DNA from 3 places in the Streptomyces sp. NPDC059355 genome. Region 1 is predicted to be linked to each of the others. Evidence: riboswitches for the same ligand, from Rfam matches in the RefSeq annotation. Region 1 holds a riboswitch; each other region holds the start of a gene.
The links. A riboswitch is a leader RNA that binds a small molecule or an ion and turns the genes downstream of it on or off. The one in region 1 is predicted to bind thiamine pyrophosphate.

Region 1 (3,268 bases):
CCGGGCCGACCCGTCCGGGTCCCCGCGCCCCGCCCGCACCCCCTAGACCAGCGCCGATTTCAGCGGGACCGCGGAGTCGGCGACCTTGGCCGGGTCCACCGGGGTACCCGCCTCGATCAGCTTCCGCCCCTGCGCCAGGTCCCGCGGCCGGCCCACCGCCAGGACCGCGGCCAGCGCCCCGTCCCGGAGCCAGCACACCGACCAGCCCGCCTCGGCGGGGTCCCCGCGCCACACCAGCTCGTCGGCGCCCGCGTGGTGCCCCGCGTACTGCACGAAGCGCCCGAACTGCTCCGACCAGAAGTACGGCACCGGGTCGTACACCTGCAGCGCGCTCCCTGCCACGATGTTCGCCGCGACCACCCGCGGCCCCTGCAGGGCGTTGTCCCAGTGGTGCACCAGCAGTCGCGCCCCGTAGCGGGCCGACGGGAACGAGGCGCAGTCGCCGACCGCGTACACCCCGGGCAGGGTGGTCCTCAGGTACTCGTCCGCCGTGACCGCGCCCTCCGGCCCGAGCTCGACCCCCGAGTCCGCGAGCCACCGGGTCGCCGGCCGGGCCCCGATGCCCACCACCACCGCTCCCGCCGGCAGCTCCCGCCCGTCCGCGAGCAGGACCCGCCCGGACTCCACCGAGGAGACCTTGGCTCCGGTCAGCAGGGCGGCCCCGGCCTCCTCGTACCAGTGGGCCATGGGGGCCGCGACCTCCGCGGGCAGCGCCCCGGCCAGCACCCGGTCCGCCGCCTCGACCACGGTCACCGTGCAGCCCACCTCGCGCGCGGCCGTGGCGAACTCGGCGCCGATCCAGCCCGCTCCGACCACCACGGTCGCCGGCGTCCGGGCCAGCACCGGCCGCAGCCGGGCCGCGTCGTCCAGGGTGCGCAGCAGGTGCACGCCGGGGACGCCCTCGGCCCCGGGCAGGGTCAGCGGTTCGGCGCCGGTCGCCAGGACCAGGACCTCGTACGGAACCGGTCCCGCCTCGGTGTCCAGCTCGCGCTCGGCGGCCCGCAGCCCGGTGACCTCCACCCCGAGCCGGAGCACGACGCCGAGCCCCTCGAAGTCCACGTCGAACGCGGAGTCCTCGGCCTTGCCGAGCAGCACCGCCTTCGACAGCGGAGGCCGGTCGTACGGCTGGTGGGGCTCGGCGCCCAGCAGGGTGATCGGGCCGCGCCACCCCTGCTCCCGCAGCGCGACCGCGGTCTGCACTCCGGCCATTCCGGCGCCGACGATGACGACGCCGCTCTGAGTCTGTTCCGTCTGCTCGCTCACGGCGCCCAGCCTAGCGATCTGATGGCACGTCAGGAACAGTGGCCCGGCGCGGCGGCCGGGGAGGCAGCCTTACCCGCCCCCGGCGGCGGGGTTAGGCTGGCGCCCGTACCTATCGCGGGAGTCCGGGCGGACCGGGCTGAGAGGGAGGCTGAGCGGCCTCCGACCGTACGAACCTGATCCGGGTCATGCCGGCGAAGGGAGGGGCTGGACGCCCATGCACTCATCTCGAAAGGGATCCGACGCGGGATCCACAGGGTCCACCGGATCCACCGGATCCGCAGGGTCCGACGTCCTCGTCATCGGGGGCGGGATCATCGGCCTGGTCACCGCCTGGCGGGCGGCCCGGCACGGGCTGCGGACCGTACTCGCCGATCCCGCGCCCGGCGGTGGCGCGGCGCAGGTCGCGGCGGGCATGCTCGCCGCCGTCACGGAGCTGCACTACGGCGAGGAGACCCTCCTCGGGCTCAACCTCGCCTCCGCCGCCCGCTACCCGGAGTTCGCCGCCGAGCTGGCCGAGGCCAGCGGCGGGACGGACATCGGATACCGGGCCTGCGGCACGCTCGCCGTCGCCCTCGACGCCGACGACCGGCTTCACCTGCGCGAGCTGCACGCCCTCCAGCGCCGCTGCGGCCTGGAGTCCGAGTGGCTCACCGGCCGCGAGTGCCGCCGCCTTGAGCCGATGCTGGCCCCGGGCGTACGGGGCGGCCTGCGCGTGGACGGGGACCACCAGGTCGATCCGCGCCGGCTGGCGGCCGCGCTGCTGGCCGCCTGCGAGGGCGCCGGCGTGGAGATCCGCCGGGCGGCCGCGGAGCGGCTGCTGACCGCGGCCGACAGGGCCGTCGGCGTACGGCTCGACGACGGTACGGAGCTGCGCGCCGACCAGGTGGTCCTGGCCGCGGGCTCGCTCAGCGGCCGGCTGGCCGGCGTACCGGCGCAGGTGCTGCCGCCCGTACGGCCGGTGAAGGGACAGGTGCTGAGGCTCGCGGTGCCGCGGGCGTACGCGCCGTTCCTGTCGCGGACGGTACGGGCGGTGGTGCGCGGCAGCCACGTGTACCTGGTGCCGCGGGAGAACGGCGAGCTCGTCATCGGGGCCACCAGCGAGGAACTCGGCTGGGACACGACGGTCACCGCGGGCGGGGTGTACGAACTCCTTCGCGACGCACACGAATTGGTGCCCGGCATCACCGAACTGCCGCTGACCGAGACCCGGGCCGGGCTGCGGCCCGGATCCCCGGACAACGCCCCGCTGCTGGGCCCGACCGACCTGCCCGGCCTGCACCTGGCCACCGGGCACTACCGCAACGGGGTACTGCTGACCCCGCTCACCGGCGACGTGATGGCACAGCTGCTGACCACCGGCACGCTGCCCGAGATCGCCCGCCCGTTCAGCCCGCGCCGGTTCTCCACCGCACGTCAGGAGTCGTACGCATGACCATCTCCGTCAACGGCGAGCCGCGCGAGATCGCGGCCGGCACCACGCTCGACGCGGTGGTCGCCGCCTTGACCGCGGCCCCGACCGGGGTCGCGGCCGCACTGAACGAGACCGTGGTCCCGCGCCGCCAGTGGCCGCTGACGGCGGTGGGCGAGGGTGACCGGGTCGAGGTCCTCACCGCGGTGCAGGGGGGCTGAGCGCGATGGCGGACGACGCTTTCGAGCTGGGCGGCCGGACCTTCTCGTCCCGTCTGATCATGGGGACGGGCGGGGCGCCGAGCCTGGACATCCTGGAACGGGCGCTGGTCGCGTCCGGCACGGAGCTCACGACGGTGGCGATGCGGCGGCTGGACCCGACGGTGCAGGGCTCCGTCCTGTCGGTGCTGACGCGCCTGGGCATCTCCGTACTCCCCAACACGGCGGGGTGCTTCACGGCGGGCGAGGCGGTGCTGACGGCGCGCCTCGCACGGGAGGCGCTGGGCACGGACTGGATCAAGCTGGAGGTCGTGGCGGACGAGCGGACGCTGCTGCCGGACGGGGTGGAGCTGCTGGACGCGGCGGAGACGCTGGTCGA
Region 2 (3,268 bases), on a different contig from region 1:
CCCGCCGTGCTCACGGCGGATGTCCTGGGAGATCTTCATCGAGCAGAACTTCGGACCGCACATGGAGCAGAAGTGCGCGGTCTTGGCCGGCTCGGCCGGGAGCGTCTCGTCGTGGAACTCGCGGGCCGTGTCCGGGTCGAGGGCCAGGTTGAACTGGTCCTCCCAACGGAACTCGAAGCGCGCGTCCGACAGGGCGTCGTCCCACTCCTGGGCACCCGGGTGGCCCTTGGCGAGGTCCGCCGCGTGCGCAGCGATCTTGTACGTGATGACGCCGGTCTTCACGTCGTCGCGGTTGGGCAGGCCCAGGTGCTCCTTCGGCGTGACGTAGCAGAGCATCGCGGTGCCCCACCAGGCGATCATCGCGGCGCCGATGCCCGAGGTGATGTGGTCGTACGCCGGGGCGACGTCCGTGGTCAGCGGGCCGAGCGTGTAGAACGGCGCCTCCTCGCAGATCTCCTGCTGGAGGTCGATGTTCTCCTTGATCTTGTGCATCGGGACGTGGCCCGGGCCCTCGATCATGGTCTGCACGTTGTGCCGCTTGGCGATCGTGTTCAGCTCGCCCAGCGTCTTCAGCTCCGCGAACTGCGCCGCGTCGTTGGCGTCGGCGATGGAGCCGGGGCGCAGGCCGTCGCCCAGCGAGTACGTGACGTCGTACGTCGCGAGGATCTCGCAGAGCTCCTCGAAGTTCGTGTAGAGGAAGTTCTCCTTGTGGTGCGCGAGACACCAGGCAGCCATGATCGAGCCGCCGCGGGAGACGATGCCGGTCTTGCGGCGGGCGGTCAGCGGCACGTACGGCAGCAGCACGCCGGCGTGGACCGTCATGTAGTCGACGCCCTGCTCGGCCTGCTCGATGACCGTGTCCTTGTAGATCTCCCAGGTCAGGTCCTCGGCGCGGCCGTCGACCTTCTCCAGCGCCTGGTACAGCGGCACGGTGCCGATCGGAACCGGGGAGTTGCGCAGCACCCACTCGCGAGTGGTGTGGATGTTGCGGCCGGTCGAGAGGTCCATGACCGTGTCGGCGCCCCATTTGGTGGCCCAGGTCATCTTGTCGACCTCCTCCTCGATGGAGGAGGTGACCGCGGAATTGCCGATGTTGGCGTTGACCTTCACCAGGAACCGCTTGCCGATGATCATCGGCTCGATCTCCGGGTGGTTCACGTTCGCGGGAAGCACCGCGCGACCCGCGGCGATCTCCTCGCGGACGACCTCGGGGGAGACGTTCTCGCGGATCGCGACGTACTCCATCTCCGGGGTGATCTCGCCGCGGCGGGCGTACGCGAGCTGCGTGACGGCGGCGCCGCCACGGCCTCGGCGGGGCTGACGCGGGCGGCCCGGGAAGACCGCGTCGAGGTTCTTGAGGCCACCGCGCGGCGAGGTGTGCTTGATGCCGTCGTCCTCGGGCCGCACCGGCCGGCCCGCGTACTCCTCGGTGTCGCCGCGGCTGATGATCCAGTTCTCGCGCAGCGCGGCCAGGCCACGCCGTACGTCGGTCTCGATCTGCGGGTCGGTGTACGGCCCGGACGTGTCGTAGAGCGTCACGTCCTTGCCGTTGGTGAGGTGGACCTGGCGGACCGGAACCCGGAGGTCGGGCCGGGAGCCTGCCAGGTATCCCTTGTGCCAGCCGGGCTGGCGCTCGGTCTGGCCGTCGGCGTCCTGGCTGACGGCAGGCGTGCGTGCGTCCTGAATGGTCATGAGACCTGATCTCCCTACGCCGGCATTACCCGGTAACAGGTTCGGCGGTCGACGCAGCCTCTTCCCGTACGCATATGTGCTGCGCGTACGGTGATCAGCGCCCTCTCAGCCCGGTGCTCCGAGCTCCCGCGTTGTGCAAAGGTGCCCCCACGCTAGCGTCATTTGTGGCGTGCTGAACAGTGGGCCCCCTCAACTCTTGCGATGATCTGCCGGTGAAGTCCTCGCCGCAGCCTCCCTCCGCGCCCACCGAGCCCCCGGGTCACGCCGACCACGCACACGTGGGCCGCGGGCATGACCACGAGCATGACCAGAGCCCATCCCAGGGCCACTCCCACGGTCATTCCCACGGCCACGGACCGGCGGCTCCCGTCTCGAAGCACCTGCGCAAGGTCATCGCCGCGGTCCTGATCCCCTTCGCCGTCGCCGTCTTCGTCGGCATGGTGGTGCTCTGGCCGGGCGGCGCCCCTGCCCACGAGCGCTCCGGGGTCGGCTTCGACCGGCAGACCCAGCAGGGCAAGGTCGTCGCGCTCGAACAGGTCGACTGCAAATCGGTGAACGCCTCGCAGGTGCCGACCACGGGAAGCGTCTCCACTCCGGAGGGCCGCGAGGCCCGGGCCCAGCAGACCGGTGACTGCAAGAAGGCCACCGTCGAGGTCGCCACCGGGCCGGACAAGGGCCGCACGTTCGTCGAGATCGTGCAGCCGGGAGCGCCACGACAGTTGGAGAACGGCCAGGAGGTGGTCGTCGCGTACGCGCCGGACGCGCCCCGGGACCTCCAGTACTCCGTGGTCGACGTGAACCGCAAACTTCCCCTGGCGGTGCTGGCCGGCATCTTCGCGGTGGCCGTGGTCGTCGTCGGGCGGATGCGAGGCCTGTTCGCGCTGATCGCGCTGGTGGTCAGCTTCGGCGTGCTGACCCTCTTCATCCTCCCGGCGATCCTGCAGGGCTCGAACCCGCTGGTCGTCGCGGTCGTCGGGGCCAGCGCGATCATGCTCATCGCGCTCTACATGTGCCATGGCCTGAGCGCCCGTACGTCCGTCGCCGTCCTGGGCACGCTCGTCTCGCTGCTGCTGATCGGGCTGCTCGGCTCGGTGTTCGTCGACTGGGCGTTCCTCAGCGGCAACACCGACGACAACACGGGGCTGATCCACGGGCTCTACCCGGACATCGACATGAGCGGTCTGCTGCTCGCGGGCGTGATCATCGGATCACTGGGTGTGCTCGACGATGTGACGGTCACCCAGACATCGGCGGTCTGGGAACTCCACCAGGCCGATTCGTCGATGGGGTCCCGCGCCTTGTACCGGGCGGCCATTCGGATCGGCCGCGACCACATCGCCTCGGTGGTGAACACCCTGGTGCTGGCCTACGCGGGCGCGGCGCTTCCGCTGCTGCTGCTGTTCTCGATCGCGAACAGCAGCATGGGCTCGGTGGCCAACAGCGAGCTGGTCGCGGAGGAGATCGTACGGACCCTCGTCGGGTCGATCGGCCTGGTGGCCTCGGTCCCGGTGACCACCGCGCTCGCCGCGCTGGTGGTCTCCGCCGACCGGCCGGGATCACCGGCCGGAACGGCGGC
Region 3 (3,268 bases), on a different contig from region 1:
CCGACCGCCCCGGTCGTGTGGCTGCTGCTCGCCGCCTTCGTCGGCACCGGCTGAAACCGGGCTCCGCGGCTTCCGGCCGACGGGCGGTTCACCAGGGCAACCCCGCTGAGCTGGGACGACGTACGTCTGAAGGCTTTGGGTGGGTCCGGGCGGTTACTCTTGAAGGGCGCGCTGCTTCTGCGGCGCGCCTTTCGTCTTACGAGGAGTACCAGCCATGGCCCGCCCTGTCCCGGGAGAGCTCACCTTCGTCGCCCCTCGCGGGGTCAAGAAGCCGCCCCGGCATCTCGCCGACCTCACCCCCGAGGAGCGTCGCGAGGCGGTCGCCGCGATCGGCGAGAAGCCCTTCCGGGCCAAGCAGCTCTCGCAGCACTACTTCGCCCGGTACGCGCACGACCCGGCCGAGTGGACCGACATCCCGGCGGGCTCGCGCGAGAAGCTCCGCGACGAGCTGCTGCCGGACCTGATGAGCGTCATCCGCCACATCTCGTGCGACGACGACACCACGCGCAAGACCCTGTGGAAGCTGCACGACGGCACGCTCGTCGAGTCCGTGCTGATGCGCTACCCCGACCGGGTCACCATGTGCATCTCCTCGCAGGCCGGCTGCGGCATGAACTGCCCGTTCTGCGCCACCGGCCAGGCGGGCCTGGACCGCAACCTGTCCACCGCCGAGATCGTCCACCAGATCGTCGACGGCATGCGCGCGCTGCGCGACGGCGAGGTCCCCGGCGGCCCGGCCCGGCTGTCCAACATCGTCTTCATGGGCATGGGCGAGCCGCTGGCCAACTACAAGCGGGTCGTCGGCGCCATCCGCCGCCTCACCGACCCCGAGCCCGACGGCCTGGGCCTGTCGCAGCGCGGCATCACCGTCTCCACCGTCGGCCTGGTCCCGGCGATGCTGCGCTTCGCCGACGAGGGCTTCAAGTGCCGCCTCGCGGTCTCGCTGCACGCCCCGGACGACGAGCTGCGCGACACCCTCGTCCCCGTGAACACCCGCTGGAAGGTCCGCGAGGTCCTCGACGCGGCCTGGGAGTACGCCGAGAAGTCCGGCCGCCGGATCTCCATCGAGTACGCCCTGATCCGCGACATCAACGACCAGGCCTGGCGCGGTGACCTCCTCGGCAGGCTGCTCAAGGGCAAGCGCGTCCACGTCAACCTGATCCCGCTGAACCCGACGCCGGGCTCGAAGTGGACCGCCTCGCGTCCCGAGGACGAGAAGGCCTTCGTCGAGGCCATCGCCCGCCACGGCGTGCCGGTGACCGTACGGGACACCCGTGGCCAGGAGATCGACGGCGCGTGCGGCCAGCTGGCGGCCTCGGAGCGCTAACCTGCGGTTTCCGCGGGCCCGATTCGGCCACGGGGTACCCTGTGGCCGAACCAATTGCATATTCCGACAGGGGAGCGCCACAGCGCTGAGAGTGCGGTAACCGTCATCCGCAGACCCTCTGAACCTCGCCCCGGTCATTCGGGGTAGGAAGTTCGGTCATCACTCAAGCTGTTGCGCCCTGCCCGGCGACCGCTCGCACTGAGCGCCGGGCAGGGCCGCGTCTTCTCCTGGTCATCCCAGGAGGAATTCACCAGTGAGCACCACCAAGAAGTTCGCGGGCGCGGCGCTCGCGGCCGCGCTCGGCGTCGCCACGCTCAGCGCCTGCGGCGGCGGCGACGCCAAGGACAAGTCCGCGGGCGGTTCCGGCGAGGCGCCGAAGTCCAAGACGGTCACGCTCGTCTCGCACGACTCCTTCAACGTGACCGACACGGTCCTCAAGGAGTTCGAGCAGCAGAGCGGCTACACCGTCAAGGTCCTGAAGTCCGGGGACGCGGGCGCCGCCCTCAACCAGGAGATCCTCACCAAGGGCTCCCCGCGGGGCGACGTCTTCTTCGGTGTGGACAACACGCTGCTCTCGCGCGCCCTCGACAACGGCATCTTCACGCCGTACGAGGTCAAGGGCCTCGCGGACGTGAAGCCCGAGTACGTGCTCGACAAGGAGCACCGGGTCACGCCCGTCGACTCCGGCGACATCTGCGTCAACTACGACAAGGCGTACTTCGCCGACAAGAAGATCGCCCCGCCGCAGACGCTGGACGACCTGGTCAAGCCGGAGTACAAGAACCTGCTGGTCACCGAGAACGCGGCGACCTCCTCGCCGGGCCTCGGCTTCCTGCTCGCCTCCGTCGGCAAGTACGGCGAGGAGGGCTGGAAGGACTACTGGAGCAAGCTCAAGGCCAACGGCGTCGAGGTCGTCGACGGCTGGGAGCAGGCCTACAACGAGCGCTTCTCCGGCTCCGCGGGCGGCAAGAAGGCCAAGGGCGACCGGCCGCTGGTCGTCTCGTACGCCTCCAGCCCGCCGGTCGAGGTCCTTTACGGCGAGCCGCAGCCGGCCGAGGCGCCCACGGGCGTGGCCACCGGCACCTGCTTCCGCCAGGTCGAGTTCGCGGGCCTGCTCAAGGGCGCGAAGAACGAGGAGGGCGGCAAGGCGCTCCTCGACTTCCTGGTGAGCAAGAAGTTCCAGGAGGACATGCCGCTCCAGATGTTCGTGAACCCGGTGGTGAAGGACGCCAAGCTGCCGGAGCTGTTCACGAAGCACGGCGTGGTCGTCGAGAAGCCCGAGAACGTCGCTCCCGAGACCATCGCCAAGAACCGTGAGCAGTGGGTCAAGGCATGGTCCTCGCTCGTCGTGAAGTAGGACGCGAGAGCGCACGCGGTACGGCCGTCCGGCTCCTGCTGATGGCCGTGCCGCTCGCCTTCTTCGGGGTGTTCTTCGCGTATCCGGTGGCCGCGATCGTCGGCCGCGGGATCAAGACCGACGAGGGCTGGCAGTTCGGGCGGATCGGCGAGGTGCTGACCCGCCCCGACATCGCCGATGTGCTCTGGTTCACCACCTGGCAGGCGTTCGCCTCCACGGTGCTCACGCTCCTGATCGCACTCCCGGGCGCGTACGTCTTCGCGCGCTTCGAGTTCCCCGGCAAACAGCTGCTGCGGGCGGTGGTCACGGTCCCGTTCGTACTGCCGACGGTGGTGGTCGGCACCGCCTTCCTGGCGCTGGTCGGGCGGGGCGGACTGCTGGACGAGCTGTGGGGCGTCCGGCTGGACACCACCGTGTGGGCGATCCTCCTCGCGCACGTCTTCTTCAACTACGCCGTCGTCGTACGGACGGTCGGCGGGCTCTGGGCGCAGCTGGACCCGCGCCAGGAGGAGGCTGCCCGGGTGCTCGGCGCCGGGCGGTTCGCCGCGTGGCGGCGGGTGACGCTGCCCGCGCTCGGGCCGGCG

Region 2: it holds a riboswitch for thiamine pyrophosphate, as region 1 does, so the genes downstream of both, thiC (phosphomethylpyrimidine synthase ThiC) here and thiO (glycine oxidase ThiO) in region 1, are expected to answer to the same signal.
Region 3: it holds a riboswitch for thiamine pyrophosphate, as region 1 does, so the genes downstream of both, ACFXGI_RS35545 (thiamine ABC transporter substrate binding subunit) here and thiO (glycine oxidase ThiO) in region 1, are expected to answer to the same signal.

Annotation. Positions count from the first base shown of each region.
Region 1 covers NZ_JBHYXN010000014.1:11,708-14,975, forward strand. Annotated here, with positions in the region: gene ACFXGI_RS15780 (NAD(P)/FAD-dependent oxidoreductase) at 43-1,263, opposite strand; TPP riboswitch at 1,368-1,480, shown strand; gene thiO (glycine oxidase ThiO) at 1,478-2,695, shown strand; gene thiS (sulfur carrier protein ThiS) at 2,692-2,892, shown strand; gene ACFXGI_RS15795 (thiazole synthase) at 2,898-3,268, shown strand, end outside.
Region 2 covers NZ_JBHYXN010000007.1:125,634-128,901, reverse strand. Annotated here, with positions in the region: gene thiC (phosphomethylpyrimidine synthase ThiC) at 1-1,692, opposite strand, end outside; TPP riboswitch at 1,687-1,832, opposite strand; gene ACFXGI_RS09450 (YibE/F family protein) at 1,905-3,268, shown strand, end outside.
Region 3 covers NZ_JBHYXN010000061.1:18,590-21,857, forward strand. Annotated here, with positions in the region: gene ACFXGI_RS35535 (phosphatidate cytidylyltransferase) at 1-54, shown strand, start outside; gene rlmN (23S rRNA (adenine(2503)-C(2))-methyltransferase RlmN) at 215-1,327, shown strand; TPP riboswitch at 1,386-1,495, shown strand; gene ACFXGI_RS35545 (thiamine ABC transporter substrate binding subunit) at 1,581-2,684, shown strand; gene ACFXGI_RS35550 (ABC transporter permease) at 2,726-3,268, shown strand, end outside.